4 regions of the Streptomyces collinus genome follow, and region 2 is predicted to be linked to each of the others. Evidence: riboswitches for the same ligand, from Rfam matches in the RefSeq annotation. Region 2 holds a riboswitch; each other region holds the start of a gene.
What was found. A riboswitch is a leader RNA that binds a small molecule or an ion and turns the genes downstream of it on or off. The one in region 2 is predicted to bind cyclic di-AMP.
Positions count from the first base shown of each region.

Region 1: it holds a riboswitch for cyclic di-AMP, as region 2 does, so the genes downstream of both, RFN52_RS34620 (M23 family metallopeptidase) here and RFN52_RS16110 (LysM peptidoglycan-binding domain-containing protein) in region 2, are expected to answer to the same signal.
Region 3: it holds a riboswitch for cyclic di-AMP, as region 2 does, so the genes downstream of both, RFN52_RS24845 (C40 family peptidase) here and RFN52_RS16110 (LysM peptidoglycan-binding domain-containing protein) in region 2, are expected to answer to the same signal.
Region 4: it holds a riboswitch for cyclic di-AMP, as region 2 does, so the genes downstream of both, RFN52_RS05510 (C40 family peptidase) here and RFN52_RS16110 (LysM peptidoglycan-binding domain-containing protein) in region 2, are expected to answer to the same signal.

Region 1 is NZ_CP133771.1:7,677,206-7,679,396, forward strand. Features, by position in the region: gene RFN52_RS34615 (alpha-galactosidase) at 1-662, shown strand, start outside; cyclic di-AMP (ydaO/yuaA leader) riboswitch at 979-1,133, shown strand; gene RFN52_RS34620 (M23 family metallopeptidase) at 1,138-2,067, shown strand.
Region 2 is NZ_CP133771.1:3,590,594-3,592,784, reverse strand. Features, by position in the region: gene RFN52_RS16115 (LysM peptidoglycan-binding domain-containing protein) at 1-373, shown strand, start outside; cyclic di-AMP (ydaO/yuaA leader) riboswitch at 603-769, shown strand; gene RFN52_RS16110 (LysM peptidoglycan-binding domain-containing protein) at 774-1,466, shown strand; gene eno (phosphopyruvate hydratase) at 1,741-2,191, shown strand, end outside.
Region 3 is NZ_CP133771.1:5,430,583-5,432,773, forward strand. Features, by position in the region: gene RFN52_RS24845 (C40 family peptidase) at 1-974, opposite strand, end outside; cyclic di-AMP (ydaO/yuaA leader) riboswitch at 983-1,155, opposite strand; gene pcrA (DNA helicase PcrA) at 1,470-2,191, shown strand, end outside.
Region 4 is NZ_CP133771.1:1,244,392-1,246,582, reverse strand. Features, by position in the region: gene RFN52_RS05515 (DUF6328 family protein) at 45-692, opposite strand; gene RFN52_RS05510 (C40 family peptidase) at 756-1,229, opposite strand; cyclic di-AMP (ydaO/yuaA leader) riboswitch at 1,233-1,445, opposite strand; gene RFN52_RS05505 (hypothetical protein) at 1,782-2,090, opposite strand; gene RFN52_RS05500 (ATP-dependent Clp protease proteolytic subunit) at 2,098-2,191, opposite strand, start outside.

The DNA.
Region 1 (2,191 bases), 4.1 Mb from region 2:
GCCTGTACGCCCTGCTGGACCGGTTGCGGGCCGCCCATCCCGGCGTGGCCTTCGAGTCCTGCTCGGGTGGCGGCGGGCGGATCGACCTCGGTGTGCTGAGCCGCACGGACCAGGTGTGGACCTCCGACAACACCGACCCGCTCGACCGGCTCGCCATCCAGCACGGCTTCAGCCAGATCCATCCGGCCCGGGTCATGGCCGCCTGGGTCACCGACAGTCCGAACGTCATGCTCAACCAGCGGGCCAGCTCCTTGCGGTTCCGCTTCGTCAGCGCCATGGCCGGGGTGCTGGGGGTCGGCGGCGACCTCACGCGGTGGACGGAGGAGGAGCTCGCCGAGGCGCGGGAGTGGGTGGGGCTCTACAAGGAGATCCGGCCCGTGGTGCAACGCGGCGACCAGTACCGGCTGCGTCCCCCGGGGGGCGGACTGAGCGCCGTGCAGTACGTCCTCGGCGACGAGACCGTCGTCCTCGCCTGGCTCCAGGCGCAGCGCTACGGCGAGCCCGTACCGGCCCTCCGGCTGCGTGCCCTCGACCCGGCCGCATCGTACGAATGCCTCGAAACAGGCGAAATTCACCGGGGGGCGGTGCTGCTTCACCACGGACTGCGGGTCGGTCTGCGGGGGGATCTGGACGCGACGGTCGTCCGCCTTAAGCGGAAGTAGCCGTTCTGTCCGAATAGGCCGCTAAAGGCGCTTAGGGATAACGTGCCCCGATCGTAAAGGAGATGAGGTCGGGGTGCGTGACCATCGTCATATTCGTGACGATGTGCTGTTGCCATGTTCACGTAATTCTGGCGTTATTCAGGGCGGTTGGGGAAAGCAGGAGATCGGTAATCCACGCTCGGTGACCGCAGATGTGGCGACGCGTCAAGAGAAACACCGTCACGGGCAACCGCAAGCTTGTCCGTTTGCGTCCTGGTCGCTTACGTTCCACACCAATCCGGACGGACGCCTAATCCTGCCGCCGACCGGAGCCCGCACACACTGACCCGACGTACGGCAGGAGCGGGGGACCCACAGGTAAGACGCCTGTTCCGGTTCCCGGAACGGCTTGGGGTTAAGCCGCGCCCCGGCGCGGCCGGGCATCTCCAGCTCGCACCCGACAGCTCACCTCGCAGGCGACGGAGAGGAATTCGCCATGCCCGCGAAGGGTAAGCACCGCCGTCCCAAGACCCAGCGTTTCACCCGCTCCATCGCCGTCGCCGGAACCGGCGGAGCCGCTCTCGCGCTGCCGCTCATGGGAGCCGCCGGCGCCCACGCCGCCACCCCGCAGTCGGCACCGGAAAAGGCGGTCCAGTCCGCTCCGGCGGCCGAGAAGAAGGCCGCCGAAAAGGCCACCGGTGCTCGCACCTACACCGTGGAGGCCGGCGACTGTCTCGCGAAGATCGCCGACGACCAGAACGTCAGCGGCGGCTGGAAGAAGCTCTACGCGGACAACCGCGCCGCCGTCGGCTCCGACCCGTCGCTGATCCACCCGGGCCTGAAGCTGTCGATCGGCAAGCAGGCCGCGGGCGCGCCGAAGTCCTCGGCCCCGTCCGCGCCGAAGGCCTCCGCCCCGAAGCCCTCGGCCGCGAAGCCGTCCGCCGCCGAGTCGGCCCCGAAGGCGGAGACCGCCGCGAAGCCGGCCGCCGCCAAGCCCGCCGCCGAGGGCAACGCCAGTGGGTACGCCCTCCCGGTGGACGGGGCCACCGTCGGCACCCCGTACCGCATGTCCGGCAGCATGTGGTCCAGCGGCTACCACACCGGTGTCGACTTCGTCGTCCCGACCGGCACCTCCCTCAAGGCCGTCGGCGCGGGCACGGTCGTCTCCGCCGGCTGGGGCGGCGCGTACGGCAACCAGGTCGTCATCAAGCTGAACGACGGCCATTACGCCCAGTACGCCCACTTGTCCCAGCTCTCCGTCTCGGCCGGCCAGACCGTGACCGCCGGGCAGCAGGTCGGCCTGTCGGGCGCCACCGGCAACGTGACCGGACCGCACCTGCACTTCGAGATCCGCACGACGCCGGACTACGGCTCGGACGTGGACCCGGTCGCCTTCCTGCGCTCGCACGGCGTCTCCGTCGGCTGACCGACCGCACGACCACCTGCCTGACACGCGGCCGAAGGCCGGACCCCGATCCCCGGGTCCGGCCTTCGGTGTGCGCGCATGCCGTCGGCCGCGTCAAGGGATCGACAGGCGGCGGCCGTTGGGA
Region 2 (2,191 bases):
TCCGTCGGCCACTCCCGAGGGCGGCAAGCCGGGCGACTCGCAGCAGGGTGACGACTCCTCGGCGTCGGCCGAGACCGGCTCCGGCCGTCATCGCGGTCCCAGTGCCGACGAAACCCGCACGCCCGAGAGCGACCGCGCGGAGAAGTCCACGGGGCGTCACTCCGCGCCCGCTGACGAGAGTTCCGGCGACGCGTCCGAAGGTGCCTACATCGTGGGCATCGGCGACAGCCTCTGGTCCATCGCCGACGCCCTTCGGGTCAGCGGCGGATGGCACGCGCTCTACGAGGGCAACGAGAACGAGGTCGGCGCCGACCCGGACCTCATTCACCCCGGTCAGACGCTCACGGTCGAGGGCGAAGCGGACGAGCGGTAGCTGTTCGGGCAGTGCGGAAACCGCGGCCGAAGTCACCCCTAAACCGGGTGAGTTCACGTCACGTTTTCGTACTGAATGTCCCGTATAAGGCCGGTGAGAGATAGATCTCAGAAGCCTTGATCGTCTTTGAAATTCCGTGGATCGCGTGTCTACGGTCGTGACCGCTCGTCACCGCGAGCCCCGGCTGCCGCAACGCCGAATCCTGCCAGCGGCCGTACGGGAACAGTCGTCGCGTCAAGCGCCGTAGGCAGGAGCGGGGGACCCAAGGTAGGTGCCCGACCGGACAGTTGTGCCGGAAGGGCTTGGGGTGAAGCCGTGTCCCGGGAGGGGCGCGGCCGGGCAACTCAACCGGCCCGAACCCGACAGCTCACCTCGCAGGCGTCGGTGAGGGGATCTCTCCATGCTGTTTTCCGGCAAGGGCACGCACCGCCGTCCGTCCAAGGCCTCTCGGGTCATCGCCATCGCCGGTGTCACCGGTGCCGCCGTCGCCGCCCCGCTGATGGCGGCCGGCAACGCCTCCGCCGCCACCGCCTCCGAGTGGGACGCGGTCGCCCAGTGCGAGTCCGGCGGCAACTGGTCCATCAACACCGGCAACGGCTACTACGGCGGTCTGCAGTTCTCCGCCTCCACCTGGTCCGGCTACGGCGGCACCAAGTACGCCTCCACCGCCGACCAGGCCACCAAGGACCAGCAGATCGAGATCGCCGAGAAGGTCCTCGCGAGCCAGGGCAAGGGCGCCTGGCCGGTCTGCGGCAAGGGCCTGTCGAGCGCCGGTTACACCGGTGGCGGCTCCTCCAGCGACTCGGGCAGCTCCTCGCAGAGCCAGCAGAGCACCGAGACCCGCGAGACCCAGCAGCAGCCCGCCTCCCGCTCCGACGAGCGCCCCGCGGCCAAGAAGACCGTCACCACCCCGACCGGCAAGAAGGTCAAGAAGGGTGACGGCGAGTACAAGGTCGTCACGGGTGACACCCTGAGCTCGATCGCCGCGGACGAGAAGGTCAAGGGCGGCTGGGAGAAGCTGTACCAGCTGAACAAGGACATCATCGACGATGCCAACCTCATCTACCCGGGCCAGCAGCTGCACCTGAAGTAAGCAGCGGCCCACCCGGGCCCGCCCAGGGCCCACCAGCTCCCCGCTCCGGCGCGTCATCCCCCGTACGCACCGGAGCGGGGTTTTTTCTGCCGGACTTCGCGAACCGGCTTTGTTCCGTTCGGAAACAATTTACTCTCGGTTCTGTCCATGGGGTGGGCGACCCGGTGGCCGATCGCCCGGAGCCGGTTAGGCTCATGTCGCGAGCCACCGAGGCTCCGCACCTCGCCGGGCCCACGCGGCCCGCGTACCCGCGTCACATAAGAAGGAGATGCTCGTGCCGTCCATCGACGTCGTCGTAGCCCGGGAAATCCTGGACTCCCGAGGCAACCCCACGGTCGAGGTCGAGGTCGGCCTCGACGACGGCAGCACCGGTCGTGCCGCCGTCCCGTCCGGCGCCTCCACGGGCGCCTTCGAGGCCATCGAGCTCCGCGACGGCGACTCGAACCGCTACCTCGGCAAGGGTGTGGAGAAGGCCGTCCTCGCGGTCATCGAGCAGATCGGCCCGGAGCTGGTCGGCTATGACGCCACCGAGCAGCGCCTGATCGACCAGGCGATGTTCGACCTGGACGCCACCGACAACAAGGGCTCCCTCGGCGCCAACGCCATCCTCGGCGTCTCGCTCGCCGTCGCCCACGCCGCCTCCGAGGCCAGCGACCTGCCGCTGTTCCGCTACCTGGGCGGCCCCAACGCGCACCTGCTGCCGGTGCCGATGATGAACATCCTGA
Region 3 (2,191 bases), 1.8 Mb from region 2:
TCGTAGGTCGTGCGCGGCAGGTCGACGCCGGCGGCCTTCCAGGCGGCCTGGGTGAGACCGGAGCAGTCGTAGGAGCCGGGGCCGACCGCGCCCCACACATACGGCTTGCCGATCTGCGCGCGGGCGAAGGCGAGCGCCTTGTCGGCCTTGGTGGCGTACGAGGAGTCGGCCGGGGCCGTCGAGGTGGACGAGCCGGAGCCCGCCGAACCCGACGACGAGGATCCGCTGTCCTGCTGCTGGGCGGCCTCCTCCTGCGCCTGCTGCTGCGCGGCCTGCTGCCGGGCCAGCTCTGCGGCCTTGCGGGCGGCCTCCTCCTGCTTCTCCTTCTCGATCGCCGCGAGCCGGGCCTTCTCCTCGGCGGTCAGCTTCGACATCAGCTCGCGCGCGTCGGCGAGCTTGCGCTGGACGGTCGCCTTGGCGGCCTTCAGATCGCCCTGCGACTCGGTGAGCGCCTCCAGGCTCTCGGTGGCCTCCTGGCGCTTCGTCATCGTCTCGGACTGCTGCGCGATGTAGTCGTCGACCGCGACCTTCTGGCGGCCCGTCATCCGGTCCATCAGCTGGGTCTGGTCGAAGTAGTCCTGCGGGGTGTCCGCCAGCAGGAACGTCGCCGTGTCCGGGGCGGCGGCGCCGGTGCGGTACTGGGCGGAGGCGAAGGACCCCAGCTCCTCGCGCGCCTCGTTGAGCTTCTGGGTGCGCTTCGCGACGTCGTCGATGAGGGCGTCGGCGCGTTTGCGCTGCTTCGCCGTCTTCTCCTTGGCCGCGTTGTACTTCTCGGTCGCCGACCCCGCCTGGCGGTACAGGTCGTCGACCTTCTTCTCGACTTCTTCCAGGCTGGGTTTGTCGTCGGCCTCGGGGGCGGCGTTGGCCGACTGGGACAGCAGGGCCACGGAGGTGAGGGCCGCCGTTGCGAGGGCGGGGGTCCGTATGCCTGCCACGCGCGTACCCGTAGGACGCGACTTGCGGTGCGACGCCAAGGGAGGCGACTCCTTCCACGTTCCGCCTACCGGGTTAGCTGTCGGGTTCGGGCGGGTGGTTCGGAAGGTTTGCCCTACGGCCTTCTCCGCACAGGGAGTCGGGCCGATTCACCCCAGGTTCACGGTTGGGTCCCCGGCTCCGGCTGCCACTGCGGCACACCGGACTCGGCGGAGGCCGCGCGGCCCGGCGACGTTCGCCGGTGGGGGTCATGCGGCCTGGTCGCACGGTAGCCAACTCGTGTGGCCCCTGTGAAGGTTGATGGGTGATATGCCCGATACATTTTCGTGACCTCGGTCATGAACGTTGCCGAGAGTGAATGATCGAGGGGGTTTGGTCACGTTTCATCCATGATTGCGGGGGGTGTAGCAGGCCGTGATCATGCGGTCATGGAGGGCGACAATGCGCCGCCGGCCGGTCGCCGGGGGGTCGGGCGCCCGGCGATGTTCTCAGGGCGGCGGCGGGCTGTCAGTGGGGCGCCCTAGACTCGGAGAGCGATGAGCAGCCTCTTTGACGACAGCTTCCTGGCGAACCTCCAGGCCCAGCGGGGCCCCGCGGACGAGCCCCCGCCGCCGCCCGAGGACGATCACGTTCCGGAGTCGATTCCGGACGATCTGTTCGGCGGGAAGTTCGACGCGCCCCCGGACCGGGACGCCTACTACCGGGACGGCGCACCCCGCCCGGTCGTGGACACCGCCGCGCTCCTGGAAGGGCTGAACGACAACCAGCGCGCCGCCGTCGTCCACTCCGGCTCCCCGCTGCTCATCGTGGCCGGTGCCGGCTCCGGCAAGACCCGCGTGCTCACGCACCGCATCGCCCACCTGCTCGCCGAGCGCGGCGTGCACCCGGGCCAGATCCTCGCGATCACCTTCACCAACAAGGCCGCGGGCGAGATGAAGGAGCGCGTCGAGCAGCTCGTCGGCCCGCGCGCCAACGCCATGTGGGTCATGACGTTCCACAGTGCGTGCGTGCGCATCCTCCGCCGCGAGAGCAAGAAACTCGGCTTCACATCGAGCTTCTCGATCTACGACGCCGCCGACTCCAAGCGCCTGATGGCCCTGGTCTGCCGTGACCTCGACCTCGACCCCAAGCGCTTCCCGCCGAAGTCCTTCAGCGCCAAGATCAGCAACCTGAAGAACGAGCTGATCGACGAGGAGGACTTCGCCGCCCAGGCCACCGACGGCTTCGAGAAGACCCTCGCCCAGGCCTACGCCATGTA
Region 4 (2,191 bases), 2.3 Mb from region 2:
CGACGCCCGCTCCGAGCCCTTCGGCCCGCCGGAGTGCGAGGCCGTCACCGGTGCCGTGCCGACGCCTCCCGGTGCGCTGCCGCTCCTCGAAGCCCGGACGGCTGCCTCACGGTTCGCCGCAGCAGTGCGGGGACCTTGACGTCGCCCTGGTCCGGTCCTTCCTCGGCGGTCTCCCCGGTGGCGTCCGCCTCCTTGCGCAGCCCCGCCCGCCGCACCAGCCGCGGGAGCAGCCCCCACAGGCCGACACAGACCAGGAACGTCGCGGCGCCCGCGGCGATACCGCCGGCCCGGCCCGTGGTCACGTCGACCACCAGCAGCACGGAACCGCTGAACGCGAACACCAGCACGCTCAGGCCGATGGTGGCCAGGCGCGAGGAGACCTGCACGATGCGGGGCTTGGCGCCCTGCTGGAAGAGGGAGCGGTGCAGCGCGGCCGGCGCGGTGAAGAGCGCGGCTGCCAGGACCGCCAGCAGCAGGGTGATGACGTAGGTGACGCACTGGACCGTGTCGAGATCCTCGAAGCGCGAGGTGAAGGCCAGCGACAGCAGGAAGGCGAAGAGGATCTGCACGCCCGTCTGGGTGACGCGGAGTTCCTGGAGCAGCTCCACGAAGTTGCGGTCGGCGCGTTGCAGCGGAGTCTCGTTGCGTGCGGTGCAGGGGCGGTGCTCGGCCATGGGGTCACGGGTATCCATGTGAGCCCGTGTCACGCTCCGGCGTGCGGCGGCGCGTCAGGACGCCGCCGCACGCCGAGCGGATCACTTCACGCGCCCGTACCAGACGCTCTTGGTCCAGAGCTTCTGCAGTCGCACCACGTCCCCGCTCTTCGGGGAGTGCCAGAGCTTGTTCTTACCCGCGTAGATACCGACGTGGTACACGTTGCTGCCCGAGTGGAAGAACACCAGGTCTCCCGCCTTGCGGTTCTTGGCGGAGATGTGGCGCGTCTTGTTGTACTGCTGGGCAGCCGTACGGGGGAGCTTCTTGCCGGCCTTCTTGAACGAGTAGAGCGTGAGCCCGGAGCAGTCGAACCGGTGCGGACCGGTGGCCCCGTACTTGTAGGGCGAACCCTTCTTGGAGGCCGCGATCTGGAGTGCCTTGGTCGCCGGCGTGGCTGCCGCGGCCTCGGAGGTGAAGCCGGGCGCCACGATCGAACCGCCCACGGCGGCGATGGTGAGCGCCGAGGCCGTGCCGGCCCGGACCATGAGCGACGGGACACGATTGAGCGCAGTCATGCGCAACCCTTCGTCAGCCGCCTGTGAAGGATGACCTGTCGGATTCGGGCTGGCGAAGTTGCCCGGCCGCTGACGCGGCTTCACCCCAAGGGCTGCTCGGGCGAGGTCATGGCGTGACCGTCCCGGCGACCCGTCGTGCTTGGGTCCTCCACTCCTGCCGATCCACTCCTGTCGACCGGTCATCCGGGCGGCGGCAGGATTCGGCGTCCGCCCGGATCGCCCCGCCACAGCGGCGGGGGCTTGTCGTCAGACAGGGATCTTGGCGCATGCCTGTCCGGATTTCCCAACGGAACCGGGGGTTTGTGTTGTTACTCACCACTCACCCGTTCGGGTGGACACGTGTGCGTTCGAGCCACTGTCCACGCATTCGCGGACCCCCGGACCAGGGACGGAATGCCCCATTCCGTCCCTGGGCTACGCGCGTTGCGCAACCGGAACGGCCCCAAAATCGGTCTCCCGCCTACTCCGAACAGGGGTACGTCTTTTGGTCCGTTTCGACTCAGCTCCGGACGCTCCGGTGACGGCGCGGGTGTCCGGGCCGGCGCTTCCGCGTCAACTGACGGACTCCGGGGGCAGGGTGAGCCGGGCCGTGCGCCGCTCGCCGTCCAGCACACGCAGCGCCCGGGCCAGCGTGCCGGCGTGCAGTTCCGTCTCGCCCCGCTGATGCATCAGGGCCAACGCGTCGCGCAGTGCGGTGGCCTTGCCGACCAGCGCCTGGGCGGCGCGCAGTCCCCGGTAGGTGTCGCCGTCCTGCGCCGGGTTGATGCGGCCCAGCAGGTCGACGACATCGAGGTAACGGTCGATCAGTTCCGCCTCGGCGCGCGTCAGGGCGGGCAGCGGCGGCAGTTCGGGCGGGAGCACCGGGACCTCACCGACCGGTCGGCGGGGCGAGGGTGGCCTTGCGGCTGGGGATGATCCCGTCCACCAGGCCGTATTCCACCGCTTCCTGGGCGGTGAGGATC